Regions from separate parts of the Enterobacter sp. 3U4 genome, predicted to be linked through region 4. Evidence: predicted binding sites of a transcription regulator. Region 4 holds the regulator's gene; each other region holds the start of a gene.
What was found. The regulator PurR, encoded in region 4, represses purine synthesis genes. The targets are predictions, from matches to a motif close to CANGCAAACGTTTGCNTG.
Positions count from the first base shown of each region.

Region 1: a site for PurR is predicted at 2,108-2,125, ahead of purM (phosphoribosylformylglycinamidine cyclo-ligase). Genes of this name have one in related genera too.
Region 2: a site for PurR is predicted at 2,430-2,447, ahead of galS (HTH-type transcriptional regulator GalS). Genes of this name have one in related genera too.
Region 3: a site for PurR is predicted at 2,776-2,793, ahead of pyrC (dihydroorotase). Genes of this name have one in related genera too.

Region 1 covers NZ_CP136665.1:558,212-562,891, forward strand. The annotation lists gene ppk1 (polyphosphate kinase 1) at 1-164, opposite strand, end outside; gene purN (phosphoribosylglycinamide formyltransferase) at 372-1,013, opposite strand; gene purM (phosphoribosylformylglycinamidine cyclo-ligase) at 1,010-2,047, opposite strand; gene RVY89_RS02700 (6-phospho-beta-glucosidase) at 2,314-3,744, shown strand; gene upp (uracil phosphoribosyltransferase) at 3,960-4,586, shown strand; gene uraA (uracil permease) at 4,673-4,680, shown strand, end outside.
Region 2 covers NZ_CP136665.1:825,490-830,169, reverse strand. The annotation lists gene mglB (galactose/glucose ABC transporter substrate-binding protein MglB) at 6-1,004, opposite strand; gene galS (HTH-type transcriptional regulator GalS) at 1,299-2,321, opposite strand; gene yeiB (DUF418 domain-containing protein YeiB) at 2,477-3,634, opposite strand; gene folE (GTP cyclohydrolase I FolE) at 3,654-4,322, opposite strand; gene RVY89_RS03900 (YbfB/YjiJ family MFS transporter) at 4,425-4,680, opposite strand, start outside.
Region 3 covers NZ_CP136665.1:2,235,517-2,240,196, reverse strand. The annotation lists gene solA (N-methyl-L-tryptophan oxidase) at 1-701, opposite strand, end outside; gene bssS (biofilm formation regulator BssS) at 818-1,072, opposite strand; gene dinI (DNA damage-inducible protein I) at 1,346-1,591, opposite strand; gene pyrC (dihydroorotase) at 1,666-2,712, opposite strand; gene RVY89_RS10705 (lipoprotein) at 2,839-3,399, opposite strand; gene mdtH (multidrug efflux MFS transporter MdtH) at 3,523-4,680, opposite strand, start outside.
Region 4 covers NZ_CP136665.1:1,964,656-1,969,335, forward strand. The annotation lists gene sodB (superoxide dismutase [Fe]) at 1-224, shown strand, start outside; gene RVY89_RS09250 (MFS transporter) at 263-1,429, opposite strand; gene cydH (cytochrome bd-I oxidase subunit CydH) at 1,584-1,673, opposite strand; gene purR (HTH-type transcriptional repressor PurR) at 1,971-2,996, shown strand; gene punR (DNA-binding transcriptional activator PunR) at 3,014-3,925, opposite strand; gene punC (purine nucleoside transporter PunC) at 4,040-4,680, shown strand, end outside.

The DNA.
Region 1 (4,680 bases), 1.4 Mb from region 4:
GCAAAGCGAACCTTATAGAACTCATCCAGGTTGTTGGAATAGATGCCCAAAAAACGCATGCGTTCGATCAGCGGGTTACTTTTGTCAGCCGCTTCCTGGAGTACACGTTCGTTAAATGCTAACCAGCTTAGCTCTTTCTCGATATATAACTTTTCCTGACCCATTACAGCTCACACTCCAGTTCAATCACAGGACGTGGTAAATCCGTCTCGTCCTTATTATGGCGAGCATTTCCACGATATGTCCAACAGTGCCAGAAAAGTATGACAGTTATTTTTTTTGTTGGGGATTTTAGAAGGTTGGAGAAGGGGATATCGGGTAATGCAATGAGCAGGTCGGGTAAGCGCAGCTGCGCTACCCGACATAACAAACTACTCTTCCGCCGCATGACCCTGCGGGGGTAACTTCACGCCTTCCAGCCAGGCTGCGCCGTCGCGCATTTCGAGACGCCCGTCGACAAACCAGCTTACCACCAGCGGGTAAATGGCATGCTCCTGGGTCTGAACGCGTTCGGTCACGTCTTCTTCGCTGTCGCCGTCAAAGACCGGGACTTTGGCCTGCAGGATAACCGGACCGCCGTCCAGCTCGTCGGTGACGAAATGCACGGAGGTGCCGTGCTCCTCATCGCCGTTTTCCAGAACCTGACGATGGGTGTGCAGGCCGGGATATTTCGGCAGCAGGGAAGGGTGGATATTCAGCAGACGTCCGGCGAAGTGTTCTACAAAAGCCGGGCTCAGAATACGCATATAGCCCGCCAGTACGACCACGTCCGGTGCGTAGGCATCAATCTCCTGAACCAGCTCGCGGTCAAAGGCTTCACGCCCGGCGAACTGGCTGGCTTCCAGCGCGTGCGCGGGGATGTTCGCTTCCCGCGCGCGCTCAAGGCCGAACGCGTCGGCCTTGTTGCTGAAAACTGCCCGAATGGTGCCATTGATTTTCTTCTGTTTGCAGGCATCAATTATCGCCTGCAAATTGCTTCCGTTGCCGGAAATGAGCACCACGATGTTTTTCATTCAATGACCACACGCTGTTCGGAATCGGAGGCTTTAATCGTACCGATTTTCCACGCGTTTTCACCTTTCTCCGTCAGCAGCTTCACTGCTTTATCCGCTTCGCTTGCCGGCAGGGCGATAACCATGCCCACGCCGCAGTTAAAGGTGCGGTACATTTCGTGAGAGCTCACGTTGCCTGCGGTCTGCAGCCAGTTAAAGACAGCCGGCCACTGCCATGAGGATTCGTCGATCACCGCCTGGGTGTTGTCCGGCAGGACGCGCGGGATATTTTCCCAGAAGCCGCCGCCGGTCAGGTGGGCAATGGCGTGCACGTCGACGTTCTCGATCAGTTCCAGCACGTTCTTCACGTAGATGCGGGTTGGGGCCAGCAGGTGGTCAGCCAGCGGTTTACCGTCAAGCTCGGTCGTCAGTGGGTCACAGCCGCTCACTTCGAGGATTTTACGCACCAGGGAGTAGCCGTTGGAGTGCGGGCCGCTGGAGGCCAGCGCGATCAGCACATCGCCATCCGCCACTTTGCTGCCGTCAATAATTTCTGATTTTTCTACTACGCCGACGCAGAAGCCCGCGACGTCATAATCTTCGCCGTGATACATGCCCGGCATTTCCGCGGTTTCACCGCCGACCAGCGCACAGCCAGACTGCAGGCACCCTTCAGCGATACCGTTGATCACGCTTGCCGCGGTATCCACGTCCAGTTTGCCGGTCGCGTAGTAATCGAGGAAGAACAGCGGCTCTGCGCCCTGAACCACCAGGTCATTCACGCACATCGCAACCAGATCGATACCGATCGTGTCGTGACGTTTTAAATCCATCGCCAGGCGCAGCTTGGTGCCTACACCGTCAGTTCCCGAGACCAGAACAGGTTCACGATATTTTTGCGGCAGCGCGCACAGTGCGCCGAATCCACCCAGACCACCCATCACTTCCGGGCGGCGGGTTTTTTTCACCACACCTTTGATTCGGTCAACCAGCGCATTACCTGCGTCAATATCAACACCGGCATCTTTGTAGCTGAGAGAAGTTTTGTTGGTCACGGCTTAAATCCCCACGCGATTGCATAGCTAGTAAGAAAAATCGGCGCAATTCTAACAGTCCAGGCAAACGTTTGCGAGCCTATTCTCGGCGAGAGGATCTTTTTTTACGCGCAGCCTGCCAGTGCGCCCAAACTTGCGTCTGTTCACGAAAATGAAACCGGTTTCGGCATTCTCCTTGCAACCATTAACGGCTTTGCACATCATTCAACTGAAACCGGTTTCTGTAATTGTTTTTGCAGAAAATAACGCAGAATGAGGGAAAGCGCATGTCAGGATTTAAAGCAGATTTTCTGTGGGGCGGTGCGGTTGCGGCGCATCAGCTGGAAGGCGGCTGGAAAGAAGGTGGTAAAGGCGTTAGCGTAGCCGACGTCATGACCGCGGGCGCGCACGGGGTGCCGCGTGAAATCACCAACGGCGTACTGCCGGGGAAAAATTACCCTAACCATGACGCCATCGATTTCTACCATCGCTATAAAGAGGACATCAAACTCTTTGCCGAGATGGGGTTCAAGTGCTTCCGCACCTCTATCGCCTGGACGCGCATTTTCCCGAAAGGGGACGAGCTTGAGCCGAACGAAGCTGGCCTGAAATTCTATGACGACCTGTTCGACGAGTGCCTGAAATACGGCATCGAACCGGTTATTACCCTGTCTCACTTCGAGATGCCTTTCCACCTGGTAACGGAATACGGCGGCTGGCGCAACCGTAAGCTGATCGACTTCTTCGTTCGTTTTGCAAAAGTGGTGTTCCAGCGCTATCAGCATAAAGTGAAGTACTGGATGACGTTTAATGAGATCAACAACCAGGCCAACTTCCACGAAGACTTTGCGCCGTTCACCAACTCCGGGCTGAAGTACGCGCCGGGCGAAGACCGTGAGCCGGTGATGTTCCAGGCGGCGCACTATGAGCTGGTGGCCAGCGCGCTGGCGGTGAAGGCGGGGCGCGAGATTAACCCGTCGCTGCAGATCGGCTGCATGATTGCCATGTGCCCAATCTACCCGCTGACCTGCGCGCCGGACGACATGATGATGGCGATGAACGCCATGCACCGCCGCTACTGGTTCACCGACGTGCACGTGCGCGGCAGGTATCCGCAGCATCTGCTCAACTACTTTGAACGTCGCGGCTTCGCGCTGGATATCACCGAAGAAGATAAAGCAGCGCTGATGCAGGGCTGCGTGGATTACATCGGGTTTAGCTATTATATGTCCTTCGCTACGAAGGCGACGGCGGACAACCCGCAGCTGGACTATGACGAGAGCAAGAGCCTGGTCTCTAACCCGTACGTGCAGAAATCCGACTGGGGCTGGCAGATTGACCCGGTGGGGCTGCGCTACTCCCTTAACTGGTTCTGGGATCACTACCAGCTGCCGCTGTTTATCGTTGAGAACGGCTTTGGCGCAATCGACGTGCAGGAGAGCGACGGCACGGTGAACGACCAGTACCGCATTGACTACCTGGCCGCCCACATCAGCGAGATGAAAAAAGCGGTGGTGGAAGATGGCGTAGACCTGATGGGCTATACCCCGTGGGGCTGTATCGACCTCGTTTCTGCCGGTACCGGTGAAATGAAAAAACGCTACGGCTTTATCTTTGTCGATAAAGACAATGAAGGGAACGGCACGCTGAACCGCAGCAAGAAGAAATCGTTCGACTGGTATAAGCAGGTGATTGCGAGCAACGGCGATAACCTGTAATTGTCGGGTGGCGCTAGCGCTTACCCGACCTACACTACACGTAGGCCCGCGTAAGCGCAGCGCCACCGGGCAGAACCCGCACCCAAGCCGGAACTCAGCCTCCGGCTTTTTTGTCTTTGCTTGATCCCTGTCAAGCAAGATGGGTATGGCCTAATCTGAAAAAAGCGGTATAATCCCGCGATTTTTTTGCGGATGCCATTCAGAGGAGAAAGAGAATGAAGATTGTGGAAGTGAAACACCCACTCGTTAAACACAAGTTGGGCCTGATGCGTGAGCATGACATCAGCACGAAGCGTTTTCGCGAACTGGCCTCTGAAGTCGGCAGCCTGCTGACCTACGAAGCGACCTCCGATCTGGAAACGGAAAAAGTCACCATCGAAGGCTGGAACGGCCCGGTGCAGGTTGAGCAGATCAAAGGTAAGAAAATTACCGTAGTGCCTATCCTGCGTGCCGGCCTCGGCATGATGGAAGGCGTGCTGGAGCACGTGCCAAGCGCGCGTATCAGCGTGGTCGGGATCTACCGTAACGAAGAAACCCTTGAGCCGGTTCCTTACTTCCAGAAGCTGGTGTCTAACATCGACGAGCGTATGGCGCTGGTAGTTGACCCAATGCTCGCAACTGGCGGTTCTATGATCGCTACCATCGACCTGCTGAAAAATGCGGGCTGTAACAGCATTAAGGTGCTGGTACTGGTTGCGGCTCCGGAAGGGATCGCGGCGCTGGAAAAAGCGCACCCGGACGTTGAGCTGTATACCGCCTCTATCGACCAGGGCCTGAACGAGCACGGGTACATCATCCCGGGGCTCGGCGATGCCGGCGATAAGATCTTTGGTACAAAATAATCGAATAACGATAAATAAGCCGACTTTGATAGTCGGCTTTTTTTTGAATAAAACACCAACAACGATACTACTCAGAGGAAAACACTATGACGCG
Region 2 (4,680 bases), 1.1 Mb from region 4:
CTTACTTATTTACCGATAAACTCAGCCAGGTTGGACTGGTCTACGCCCACGTAAGGTACGCGAACGATTTTATTTTCAATTTTCCAGCTGGTGCCATCAGCCGCACCTTTACCGTCGGCCAGGTTTTTCGCCAGATCGAAGGTCGCTTTCGCCTGGTTGTTGGCATCGTTCAGAACGGTACCGGCCATTGCGCCAGATTTAACCAGCGCCAGCGCTTCTGGCAGTGCATCCACGCCGAACACAGGAATGGAGGATTTATTGTGTGCTTTCAGCGCTTCTACCGCACCCATTGCCATCGCATCGTTGTTGGCGATAACCACTTCGATTTTGTTGGCGTTAGGGCCAGACAGCCACGCGTCCATCTTATCTTTCGCCTGAGCGGTATCCCACATCGCGGTATCTAACGCCAGCTGCTGGGTCTTCAGGCCTTTGTCGTTCAGCTCTTTGATAACGTAAGTGGTACGCGCTTCAGCATCCGGGTGGCCTGGTTCGCCTTTCAGCAGCACGAACTGAATCTGGCCGTCTTTGTTCAGGTCCCAGTTCGGGTTCGCCGCCCAGTGTTTGGCGATCAGATCGCCCTGAATAATACCGGACTCTTTGGAGTCGGTACCGACGTAATACGCTTTGTCGTAGCTATCCAGCGCCTTACGGGAAGGTTCTTTGTTGAAGAAGACGATCGGCACGTTCTGGCCGCGCGCTTTTTCAATAACCGTGCCTGCTGCAGCCGGGTCAACCAGGTTGATGGCCAGGGCTTTCACGCCTTTCGCCAGCAGAACGTCGATCTGGTCGTTCTGTTTGGACTGGTCGTTCTGGGAGTCGTTCATCAGCAGCTGAACGTCTGGCGCTGCTTTCGCATCTTTCTCAATCGCTTTACGCACAACAGACATGAAGTTGTCGTCGTATTTATAGATGGTCACACCAATACGGGTATCCGCAGCGTGCGCTGCTGCACCAAAAAGCATGCTTGCCATTACAGCAGACAGGGTCAACACCTTCTTATTCATGGTATCTCCGGTTTTTTTATGCAGGGTAGTTCTTGTGAATAACGATCGGCGGGCAGGTGTTAATAAAACGTTACTGACAGCCGAAGTTCACTTATAAAATTTCTATCTTCCGTGTTCGGTAACGCTCCAGAAATGCGTTTTATTCGTTGTTTGCGGCTCGTTGGCTATAGTGAAAGTGAATAATCACCGTTACATAGCGTTTCAGCTCCTAAAACGCTGACATCATAGTCAGCGCCTTGTTAAGATACTGTGAATTTACTCACAGATTGAAAACGGTTACATCACCTGATGTAATCAGTTAGTGATCGGAACCACAATTTGCCTGGCCGCGACGGAGTGCCGGCGTACTAAAGTCGGCATGAAACAGTGCGTTGCGCCCGGATCCAGCAGCCCTGCCGCCCCCTGTAACGCCAGCTCAGTCGCCAGTTTCGCCATAGAAGCAATGGGGTAACGCACCGTTGTCAGCTGCGGGTCGGTGTAACGGGCAATCGGAATATCATCAAAACCAATGAGTGATAAATGCTGCGGCACCGCAATGCCGTTATCTTTCAGCGCCGTCAGGGCCCCTGCCGCCATGCTGTCGTTATAGGCAAACACCGCAGACAGCTGCAGGTTGCGGCCCAGTAGCTCGACCATTGCCGCCTCACCGCCCTGCATGTCCGGCGTGCCGGTGCCCGTCCAGCTTTCTGACGGCGTAATGCCGTGCTCTTTCAGGGCGTTTTGCCACCCCTCGCGCCGCAGATCGTCATCTTCAATCTGATGGCTGGAGGCCAGATAACCGATCCGCTGGTGCCCGTTGTTAATGAGCATTTTCGTGGCCATCATGGCACCGCTGACGTTATCCAGCCCGACGCAGCGGTGGGCATAGCCCGGAACGATGCGGTTGATCAGCACCATGCCTGGGATCTGATCCATAAAGCCGGTTAGCTCTTCATCACATAAGGCTTTTGAGTGGACAATCAACGCGTTACAGCGCTGGCGGATCAGCACTTCGATGGCATGGCGCTCTTTTTCGGCCTCATGATAGCTATTGCCGATCAGGACGTATTTCTGATGCTGCTGGGCGACCACGTCGACCGCTTTCACCAGCGCGCCGAAAAAGGCATCTGATACATCCATCACCACCACGCCGATGGTGTCGCTAACCTGCGTCGCAAGCGCTTGGGCATTGGCATTTGGCCGGTACCCGAGCTGGGTCACGGCTTTCATTACGGTTTCACGGGTTTCAGGGCTGACCAGCGCGCTGTTGTTGAGCACGCGTGAGACGGTAGCCACAGAAACGCCCGCCTGACGGGCGACGTCACGAATGGTGATCATATTCACCATCCTTCAAAGGATTGCAGCAACTCACAGACACCCCCTGTGTTTAGCAAGGTGGCTATTTTGGCAGCGAGAGAAAGGGGACTACGTGAAGAAGCTCACACTCATGAAAACGCTTACATCCGTTTTGTTAATGATTGTGATCCAGATCGTTATCTGGATGTGTTTTTCAATGATACCCCTGAAGCATGTGCGGTTAACTGACGCCACACCCACTCCAGCGGTCCCTGGCGGAAATAACGTAGCCAGAGCACAGAAAACGCCAGGTTTACTACCCAGACCGGGATAACAAACGCCAGCAGCGTAAGGCGGTCGAATTTCATAAACAGGCCAAAGCGATAGAAAAGCGTGGTGCAAATCAGCGTTTGCAGGAGGTAGTTGCTTAACGCCATGCGTCCCACGCAGGCGATAGCGCTGACGATCCACAGGCGGGAAAGCGTTGGCCAGAAGCCATAGATCAGCGCCGCATAGCCGATGGTCTGAAACGGCGCGCTTAGTTCGCGCGGCACCTGGAGCAGGAACGCGCACCAGCGGTAATCCCAGTGGATATGCCACTGCATAATTACCGCCGGGAGGTTAATCAGAACGCCGAGCAGCACCAGTCCGGCGCCGGTGCGACGATAGTGACGCAGGCTGAATTCGCCTTTCAGCCAGCCGGTGCGCATCAGTGACGCGCCCATCAGCATCATGCCCGCCAGCTGCCAGCCGTATTGTGCCCCCAGCGCAAGGAGGTTATCCCCCAGCATATCCGCGCGGTTGCTTATCGCTTCCGTACCGCCTTTCAGCTTCCAGTACTGTTCGTACTGCAGGTTAGCGGCATCCGGGGTCCAGGAACGGTTTGTCGCCTCGCCGGAGATCATCCCCAGCAGCAGCAATACAGCAAGCCCCATGACATAGAGCATCACGCCGGTGTTGAACAGGCTTTTAACGCTGTGCGCATCGCGAATCAGACGCCAGCAGATGAGCCCGACTAACCCATACGCGAGAAGAATATCGCCGTCCCAGAAGAACAGACCGTGGATAAAGCCGAGGATAACCAGCAGCGTCAGGCGCGACTGGATCCAGCGCGTGCCGCGTTTAAGGAGCAGTTGCAGACCCGCGCCAAACAGCAGGGCAAACAGCGTGAGGAACTTAACCTGCGCGAAGAGATCGAGGATCGCCCAAGTCCAGGCGTCGCTGCGGGTGATGTCGCCATACCAGGCAGGATTGAGATAAGCCGCCTTCGGCAGACCGAAGGCGCTGATATTAAGCAGCAGGATACCGAGAATGGCGACGCCGCGAACAAAATCGAGCGTGACGTTTCGCTCCATGGTCCCTGCCCTGTAAGACTTAATTGTGGTGACGTACCGCGCGCAGGAACTCCTGGCGGGTATTCTGGCTCGATTTAAACAGGCCGCCCAGCGAGGTTGTTGTGGTCGCGCTGGTTGCATCACGCACGCCGCGCGCCTTCACGCAGTAGTGAACCGCGTCGATAGAGACGGCCACGTTATTGGTACCCAGCAGCGTTTGCAGCGCGGTCAGGATCTGCTGCGTCAGACGCTCCTGCACCTGCGGACGCTGCGCGAAGAACTGCACGATGCGGTTGATCTTCGACAGGCCAATCACCGTATCTTTTGGGATATACGCCACGGTCGCTTTGCCGTCGATGGTGACGAAATGGTGTTCGCAGGTGCTGGTCAGGGTGATATCGCGCACCGTCACCATCTCATCCACTTTCATCTTGTTTTCAATGACGGTGATTTTCGGGAAGTTGGCGTAATCCAGCCCCGAGAAAATTTCGTCGACATACATTTTCGCGATGCGGTGCGGCGTCTCCATCAGACTGTCGTCACTCAGATCGAGATTCAGCAGCTCCATGATATCGGTCATATGACCGGCAATCAGACGCTTACGGGTTTCATTGTCCAAATCCTGTACGGGCGGACGCAGTGGCGTTTCAAGACCGCGCGCAACCAGGGCTTCGTGGACCAGGGCAGCTTCTTTACTGAGTGATGACATTTTGATCTCCTGCAGGTGTGGCGTCTTTTGCCCTCGTTGTGGCAAAAGTATGCGCTCATTGTGCGTGAGGCGGCGCACATAATCCAGTATTCACGACGATAATTATTGCAATTGCTGTTGCCTTTCAGCGTGACGATTCCAGACCAGGGCTCCCCCCACGAACAGCGCAATGCCCGCCAGCCCCAGCGCGGGCTCCAGCCGGTGGGAAAGCCAGGTTGATAACGCTGAGGTCATCGGGCCAATCAACTGCCCAATCGCATATCCGGTGGTGAGCAGGCCGGCCATATAGCGCGTGTGGTTTGGCGCCAGCTCGCGACCGTATAAAAGCGAGAGCTGCACGGCACACAAAAAGCCGCCT
Region 3 (4,680 bases), 270 kb from region 4:
AATTTATTCTGCGCGCTGTAGCGCCCATCCGACTGGAACCAGGAGAAAACCTTGCGCACCGGCTGGATTGGCAGTTCCGGCAGCAGGCGAGTGACCCAGGTTCCTGCGCTGACGAGCAGGCGGGACGCTGAATAGTCGCCGTCAAGAGTCGTTACCGTAACGCCATTATCGTCATGGGTGATGGCCTCCACCGGACAGTTGAACAGCTGCGCACAGCCGGCTTTCGCGGCAAGATCGATCCAGGTTTTGATCGCCGTTTCACAATGGAGCACGCCGGAGTGGGCTTCAAAGAGGCCGATGTAATCGTCCGGGACGGTAATTTCAGGCCAGCGCGCGGTAATGCCCGTCGCGTCCAGCTTCTCAACATCAAGATTATAGGCTTTTGCGCTGCGCTCGACGCTGGCGAGAAAATCAGAATGGGCAGGGCCCAGATTGATGACGCCGGTACGCTCGAAAATACGCTCTTCGGCCTGTGTCGCCAGTTCATCCCACAGCGTCTGGGCGCGAAGCACCAGCGGTACATAGCGCTCGCCTTCTCCATACGCATGGCGCATGAGGCGGGTATCGCCATGATGGCTGCCCTCAGAATGAGGAGGAAGGTGGGCATCGATCATCAGGACCTTCAGACCTGCCTGTGTTGCGTAATAACCGGCAGCGGAACCCACGGAGCCGCTACCAATAATGATTAAGTCGTATTTCATATGCATCTCATAAACTGACGTTTTGTTAGCAGAGTAATTAACAACGCGGGGTTAGACAAGGGAGAAATAAATAAGGCACCGCGAGGGTGCCTGTAGATAGAAAAGTGGGCATAGGCTTAGTGCCGTTTATACTCATTTTCCTGATAGTCGCCAGATTCTATTTTTGCAATACCTGCCTCTAAAATAGAAATAAACTGACGGGCGACGTCTGTTGTTAGCCACAGCGTCTGTCCAACTTCCGCTTCTTCACGGTTGAGTTGATTCGGGGTCTGGTAGTGCAAACGCAGCATCAGCGCATCGTAGCTATCTACGGTACTGATATCCCAGCCAACCAGTGGATGGGTCTGGATCACTTCACTATTCTTTTCCATTATAACCCCCTTAATGCGTGTTAGAAGACAACGGCTCTGAGGTTCAATGCATGTTTTTCTGAAAGCATCTTCAGTATACCAAGTAATAAGGGTTCCAACGGGAAAAATAAACAGGTGGCAACACATTTTTCTGCTTTTTAGGATTGTTCGAACAATAAAACACCATCTCGTTCACGATTTTTTAAGAAGATGCCGAATTAATTTGAACTTGCAGGATTTTTAGACAAAAAAAAGCCGGGGCGACCCGGCAAAAAACACAATGAGGGAGCAGTGTTAATCTGTGATAAACCAGTCGTCTGCGCTTTCCCACGTTTCCTGCAGGATTTCGCTGATGCGATCTTTATCTTCTTTGGCAGCACCAATGACGGAGAGGTTGTTCGATGCGGCGTAACGCACCGTTACGGCACCCGCGTTGTCGGGAAAGGTGTTGTTAATACGGCGGGATAATTCGCCTGCCAGTGCATCAAGCGCGCCGGCAGGCAGAACGGTTGTTTTGGCTATGGTGACTTCAATACGCATAAATGCCCCCTGTGTAATATACTGTTTATTTATACAGGCATATTATCATTTTGACAACAAGGGGCATTGATTTTTTAACGTTTTACCGTCCAGCTTACGGTTTCACCCGCCAGGAAGGGGATCAGCGTGTCATCCGTCAGGGCAATGGACTCCTCAACGTGGCTCGCTTTACGCTCCAGTTCGATGAAGGTGTCATTGACCGGCAGGCCGTAGAAGCGCGGGCCGTTAAGGGAGCAGAATGCTTCGAAATGTTCTAGCGCGTTCATCTCTTCAAATACGGTTGCGTAGCTGGCAAGCGCCGTTGGGGCGTTGAAGCAGCCTGCACAGCCGCAGCTTGCCTCTTTACGATGACGGGCGTGAGGCGCGGAGTCGGTACCGAGGAACGCGCGGGAGAACCCGCTGGCGACCAGCTCACGCAGCGCCTGCTGGTGGATGTTGCGCTTGAGGATAGGCAGACAGTAGAGGTGAGGGCGCACCCCGCCCACCAGCATGTGGTTACGGTTAAACATCAGGTGCTGTGGCGTAATGGTGGCGGCGATGAGATCGTTGCCATCACGCACGTACTCTGCCGCGTCTTTGGTGGTGATATGCTCAAAGACCACCTTCAGCGCGGGCAGGCGCTGGCGCAGAGGCTCCATCACGGTCTCGATAAAACGAGCTTCGCGGTCGAAGATGTCAATCTCGGCATGCGTCACTTCACCGTGAACCAGCAGCGGCATACCCAGTTTCTGCATGCGCTCCAGAACCGGCATGATGGCATCAATGCTGGTGACGCCGTGGCTGGAGTTAGTGGTGGCATTCGCCGGGTAGAGTTTCGCCGCCGTAAATACGCCTTCGTTAAAGCCGCGCTCCACTTCGTTCGGATCCAGTGAATCTGTCAGATAGCAGGTCATCAACGGGGTAAAATCGTGTCCCGCAGGTACGGCATCCAGGATGCGCTGGCGATAGGCCATCGCGGCTTCGACGGTGGTGACTGGTGGAACCAGGTTAGGCATGACAATCGCGCGGCCATAAATTTCGCTGGTATAAGGCACGACGGTTTTCAGCATATCGCCATCACGCAGATGGATATGCCAGTCGTCAGGGCGGCGGATTTTAAGAACCTGGGGTTGTGCAGTCATGGAAGCTCCGGCTTGTCAGGAATCAGTCATAAGGATGGCTGTTTTTGCCGGACACAAATCATAAGCGGAAACGTTTTCGTTTGCACACTTTTCCGTAAAAAAAAGGGCGCCGCAGCGCCCTTCAGGTTAATCGGTGAAAGGAATGATAATTTCACCCGGCTTAACCTCTATCCCTTTTGCGTATTTTTTCGCCAGGGCTTCACCCTTGCTTTTGTCTTCACTTAAGACGTACGCGGGCTGCTGGTTAAAGTAATTCCGCAGCGACTGATTCAGATAGGGCATCAGGGTTTGTAGAACCGGTGCCATCTTGTCCGGCGACACCTGAGCATCGACGACTTCCATTTCCTGCAGGAAAATGGCTCCTTTCTCTTTGTTGAAAACAGGAAGCGCCTTCAGCTTGAGCTTGATGTTGGCTTTCTGATTGCCAAAGAGTGAGGACATATCGAGGTCCGCATCACCGGCCAGGGTGACTTTGTTTGGCTCTTCACGTCCGATCTGGCTGGTTAGATTCGTGAGCACGATATGCGCGTCTGCCAGGCCCGGCACGCCAATGTCTTTCGAGAAATTGTTATGTTTTTCCAGCGCCTGATTAATTTCCTGTTCACTGACGGTATATTGCGTGAGCTGGTTACAGCCAACCAGCAGACCGCTGACAACGAATGCCGCGGCTAAGACAATTTTCTTCATAGTGTTCCTCAACGAAAAATCGGCGCTTCTGTCCTGTTTCGCCAGTATGTCAGCGTGAATGGGTAGAAACCAGCAGAAAAAACTGAGAAATGGGGCGGGAAGGGCTCCCGCCCGAGGGAAAGGCTACGCGCCTGGCTCGAGCATGCCGCTCGCGCTGCGTTTCTGGCTGAACTGCCACCACAGGGCAAGGAGCGTCATAAACCCCACCGCGCCGAGCATCATCCACGGAAGTTCGGGCTGGTTTAACGCTTTTCCGGCATCAAACAACCAGCCGCCACCGGCGTAACCTAATGCGCCGCCAAGCGCCAGCCCCAGCCGGCTGAAGCCCATATAGCTGCCGCGCGCACGCGCATCCGCAAGCGAGGCGCTCAGCGTTTCACGGGCAGGCTCGGCGATGATTGAGCCAATATAGAACGTGCAAATCAGGGTAAACAGCTGCTGGAGAGAGTTCACCAGGCCGATCGGCATCATGCTCAACGTCATCAGGAACAGCCCGGCCATCAGGCGATGCTCCAGACGAAAACGCCGCTCGCTCCAGCGGGCAATCGGATAAAGCAGCGTTAACGACAGGCAGGCTTCAATGGCGTACATCCATTTCACCGCCGCAGGCGTCCCCGCAATGTCGTTAACCATGATCGGCAGCATCAGCATGACCTGCACGGCCAGCATGTAATAGCCCGTCAGGGTCAATACATAGGTGACAAAACGTTTGTCGCGCAGAACGCGGCCAAGCCCTTCCCGAACCGGCGCTTTGACCGTCGACAGTTTCCAGGCGGGCAGGAACAGGCCATTAAACAGCGCGCACAGAATAAAGAGCACCGCACCGGCGGCGCAGACCAGACGGAAGTCATACTGCAGCAGCCAGCTTCCCAGCAGGGCGCCGACAACTGCCCCGGCGCTGTCCTGCATCATCAGAATCGAGAAAAAGCGGCCGCGGTGCTGCGGGCGAATCAGCTTTACCACCAGCGCGGTGCGTGGCGGATCGAACAGCGTGCCCCCGATACCGGAGAGGAAACAGGAGAACCAGAGCAGCCAGGGCTCCTGGGCGACCGCCATCGTGGCAAAACCTGCCGCGCGCAGCAGCATACCGGTCACAATCATCGGCTTAGCGCCAAAGCGGTCGGCGATGGCCCCGCCAAAGACGCCCAGACCCTGCTGGACAAACTGGCGTAGCCCAAGGGCAATGCCGACCATTAATGCCGCCCAGCCCATCTGATCGACAAAGCGGATCGAAATAAGCGGAAAAACGACAAAAAAGCCGAGCACGACCAGCATGTTATC
Region 4 (4,680 bases):
GTTCTGGCTGGACGTGGCTGGTTAAAGAGGCGGATGGCAAACTGGCTATCGTGTCCACCTCTAACGCGGGCACCCCGCTGACCACCAGCGCTAAGCCGCTGATGACCGTGGACGTGTGGGAACACGCTTACTACATCGATTACCGCAACGCGCGCCCTAACTACCTGGAGCACTTCTGGGCACTGGTTCACTGGGACTTTGTGGCGAAGAACTTCGCTGCGTAAGAGACACGCAGAAGGGTTCGCCCTTCTGCGTTTTTGGTTTATTCCGCAGCGCAGGCGGCTTCTGGCTGCTTACGACCCGACATCATCACCAGCAGCAGGCCGAGCGCGGCAATAATCGCCCCCATCACCGGCACAAAGCTGTACCCCAGTCCCCCTGAAATCACGGCCCCACCGGCCGCCGCACCGAGCGCATTGCCCAGGTTGAAGGCACCAATATTGACCGAAGATGAGAGGCCCGGCGCTTCATGCGCGACGCGCATCACGCGCATCTGCAGCGGCGGCACCACGGCAAAAGTGGCAGCCCCCCAGACGACCATCGCGATCGCGGCCCCGAACTCATTACGCGCCAGCCACGGAATGGCAATCATGATGACAATCAGCAGGGTTAAGAAGCCCTTCAGCGTCCCGCTCACGGAACGGTCGGCAAATTTCCCGCCGAGATAGTTGCCGATCGAGAAGCCCACGCCAATCAGCACCAGCATCGCGGTCACAAAGAGAGGCGTTGCGTGGGTGATGTCATGCAATACCGGTGAAATATAGGTGTAGAGGGTAAACATCGCCCCTGCCCCCAGCACGGTGGTGAGCAGCGCGGAGAGCACCTGCGGGCGCATCAGCACCGACAGTTCTTTGCGCACGTCAGGACGTTCCCCCGCGCTGCCTTTCGGCAGGGAGAAGAACAGCGCCACCATCGCAACCACGCCCAGTCCGGCAGTCGCCAGGAAGGACATACGCCAGCCGATCGCTTCTCCCAGCCAGGTTGCCGCAGGCACCCCCCCGATATTGGCAATCGTCAGCCCCATGAACATAGTTGCCACGGCGCTCGCCTGCTTATGTTTAGGCACCACGCTGGCAGCCACGACCGACCCCAGCCCAAAGAACGCGCCGTGGTTAAGGCTGGTCAGAATGCGTGACAGCATCAATGTGGTGTAGTCCGGTGCAATGGCCGAAAGCACGTTGCCCAGGGTGAAAATCGCCATCAGGAAAATCAGCGCATTACGGCGCGCGCGGTGCGAAAGTAAAAGCGTCATCAACGGCGCACCGACCATCACGCCGATGGCGTAGGCGCTGATTAACATCCCTGCCGCAGGGATCGAGACATCTACGCCCCGGGCAATAACGGGCAGTAACCCCATCGGGGAGAATTCAGTGGTGCCAATCCCAAAAGCGCCAATCGCCAGGGCCAGCAGGGGAAAATTGATTTTCATGCGTCAACTCCGGATGCCGTGTCATGTGGTGACACAGAACAAAGAAGCGGAAAGCATGACATCAATCACAAAAAATGAGAAGTTAACAAAATGGCAAAAGATTTTTGCCAGAGAAGTAACAATCGGGAGGGAGAAGGCTCTCCCTCCGCGTAAATCAGTGCAGCGCAGCCGTCAGACCGGCCGCAACAATCAGAGCCAGCACAATAACGGTGGTGAACAGCGAAAACTTCAGATCGGAACTCATCAATTTTTCTCCTTTTAATCCCCCCACGAAAAGTGAGCTTGCTCATTTTTGCACAGATTACGTTAAAAATCTTCCTGGATTTATACTGATAACCACTTTACCTCTTCCCCTTTTCATCAAGATAGGACAAAATTCCACGCTAAATTTATTAGCGTACCGGCCATTGACCCCCTCCTGACGTCCCGTGTCGTTTTCCCGGCGTGCCGCAATTCAAGATTGCGTGATAAGGGTGAGAGAAGGCAAACGTTTACCTTCAAGTTTTTCAGGAGTTTAGGATATGGTCTGGAGTGACATTTAATGGCAACAATTAAAGACGTAGCAAAACGCGCAAACGTTTCCACTACAACCGTATCACATGTAATTAACAAAACCCGCTTTGTGGCGGAAGAGACGCGCAACGCCGTCTGGGCAGCGATCAAAGAACTGCACTATTCGCCAAGTGCGGTTGCGCGCAGCCTCAAGGTTAATCACACCAAATCCATTGGATTGCTGGCAACCAGCAGTGAAGCGGCCTATTTTGCCGAGATCATTGAAGCGGTTGAAAAAAACTGCTTCCAGAAAGGCTATACCCTGATTCTGGGCAACGCCTGGAACAGCATTGAAAAACAGCGCGCCTACCTGTCGATGATGGCGCAGAAGCGCGTTGATGGCCTGCTGGTGATGTGTTCCGAATATCCGGAATCCGTGCTGTCGATGCTCGAAGAGTATCGCCACATTCCTATGGTGGTCATGGACTGGGGCGAAGCGCGCGCGGATTTCACCGATTCCGTTATCGATAACGCCTTTGAAGGTGGCTATATGGCCGGTCGTTATCTGATCGAACGCGGTCACCGCGAGATTGGCGTGATCCCGGGTCCGCTGGAGCGTAACACCGGCGCGGGCCGTCTGGCCGGTTTTATGAAAGCGATGGAAGAAGCGCTGATCACCGTGCCGGAAAACTGGATCGTGCAGGGCGACTTTGAGCCGGAGTCAGGCTACCGCGCGATGCAGCAGATTGTTTCCCAGCCGCACCGCCCGACCGCCGTTTTCTGCGGGGGTGACATCATGGCCATGGGCGCGCTCTGCGCTGCCGACGAGCTGGGTCTGCGCGTACCGCAGGATATTTCCGTGATCGGGTATGACAACGTGCGTAACGCGCGCTTCTTCACCCCGGCGCTGACAACCATTCACCAGCCAAAAGATTCGCTGGGCGAAACGGCCTTCAATATGCTGCTGGACAGGATCGTCAACAAGCGCGAAGAGTCGCAGTCCATTGAAGTTCACCCGCGCCTGATTGAACGCCGTTCCGTTGCGGATGGTCCGTTCCGCGACTACCGTCGTTAATCCCTTTACGGGGCCAGCTATGCTGGCTCCCGTAACCATTCCCGATTCAGCGTTTCGCTGTCTCCCAGATAGTCCAGCAGCCAGGCCATGGCGGGCGAGACATCATTTTGCTGCCAGGTCAGGCAGCAGGCCGCATCCGGGAACGGATTTTCAAGCGTCAGCTCAACCCATTCTCCGGTATCGATGCGCGGACGCGCGAAATGAACGGGCACCATCGCGACGCACAGCCCGGCGCTGAGGCACGTCGCCGACGATTCCCAGTCAGGGGCCACCAGCCGTCGCTGGTTGTCCAGAAGCCAGGTGATACGCTTAGGCAATGAACGGGAGGTATCCTCCAGCACCAGCGATGGCCAGTTGCGTAGCGAATCGTCGCTCAGCGGCCCTTCCATCGCCGCCAGGGGATGATCGCGTGCCACCACGCATTTCCAGCTGAGCATGCCCATATCGCGAAAAGCGTAACGCCCCCCGACCGGGATCGCCTGCGTTGCCCCAATCGCCATCTCGGCCCTGCCGTCCGCCAGCGCATCCCAGACGCCGTTGAACACCTCCTGCGAGACCCGCAGCTCGACGTCTGAAAAATGACGATAGAAATCGACGATCATCTGTCGGGTACGTTCCGGCTTAACGATGTTATCCACCGCGATGGAAAGATGTCCCCGCCAACCGTTGGCGATCTGCTGACACTGTTCGCGGGTGATCTGCATTTTTTTGATAACAGAACGCCCTTCCTTCAAAAACCACGCGCCTGCGGGCGTTAATTCCACGTCGCGATGCCGCCGTTCAAACAGCGGAACCGCCAGCCACTCCTCCAGCTGACGCACCGTATAGCTGATTGCCGAAGGGACGCGGTGCAGCTCCTGCGCCGCACCGCTAAAGCTACCGTTACGCGCAACAGCATCGACCACTTCAAGAGAATAATCTGACCACATTTTCTGCCTGCAAAATTTTTGAATGCACCCGCCAAATATTAGCGTTTCACAAGCGGCTTTGCACTCCCTACACTCAGCGCCAATGTATACCTGCCTCCTCAGGAGAATAAAATAATGCAACCCAGGAACGGTTTTTTAATCTGGCTCGGCGGCTTAAGCGTGCTGGGCTTTTTGGCCACCGATATGTACCTGCCGGCGTTTGCCGCCATGCAGGAAGATTTGCAAACCCCTGCTGCCGCCATCAGCGCCAGCCTGAGTTTATTCCTCGCCGGCTTTGCTTTCGCGCAGCTGCTGTGGGGACCGCTCTCGGATCGCTTTGGTCGTAAACCGGTGCTGTTGCTGGGCCTGGCCATTTTTGCCGCGGGCTGCCTGGGAATGCTGTGGGTACGCGATGCCACCTGGCTGCTGGTGCTGCGCTTTATTCAGGCCGTGGGCGTCTGTGCCGCGGCCGTGACCTGGCAGGCGCTGGTCACCGACTATTATCCGGCTAACCGCACTAACCGTATTTTCGCCACTATTATGCCGCTGGTGGGTCTCTCACCTGCCCTCGCCCCGCTGCTGGGCAGCTGGATCCTCGCGCATTTCGACTGGCAGGCCATCTTCGCCACGCTGTTTGCCATTACCCTGGTACTGATGCTTCCTGCGTTTGCCCTCAAGCCCGCGCATAAAAAAGAGGCGCATGCCGATGCGAAGCCCATTACCTTCACTTCCCTGCTCAGCACCAAAGCGTATCGCGGTAACGTCCTGATCTATGC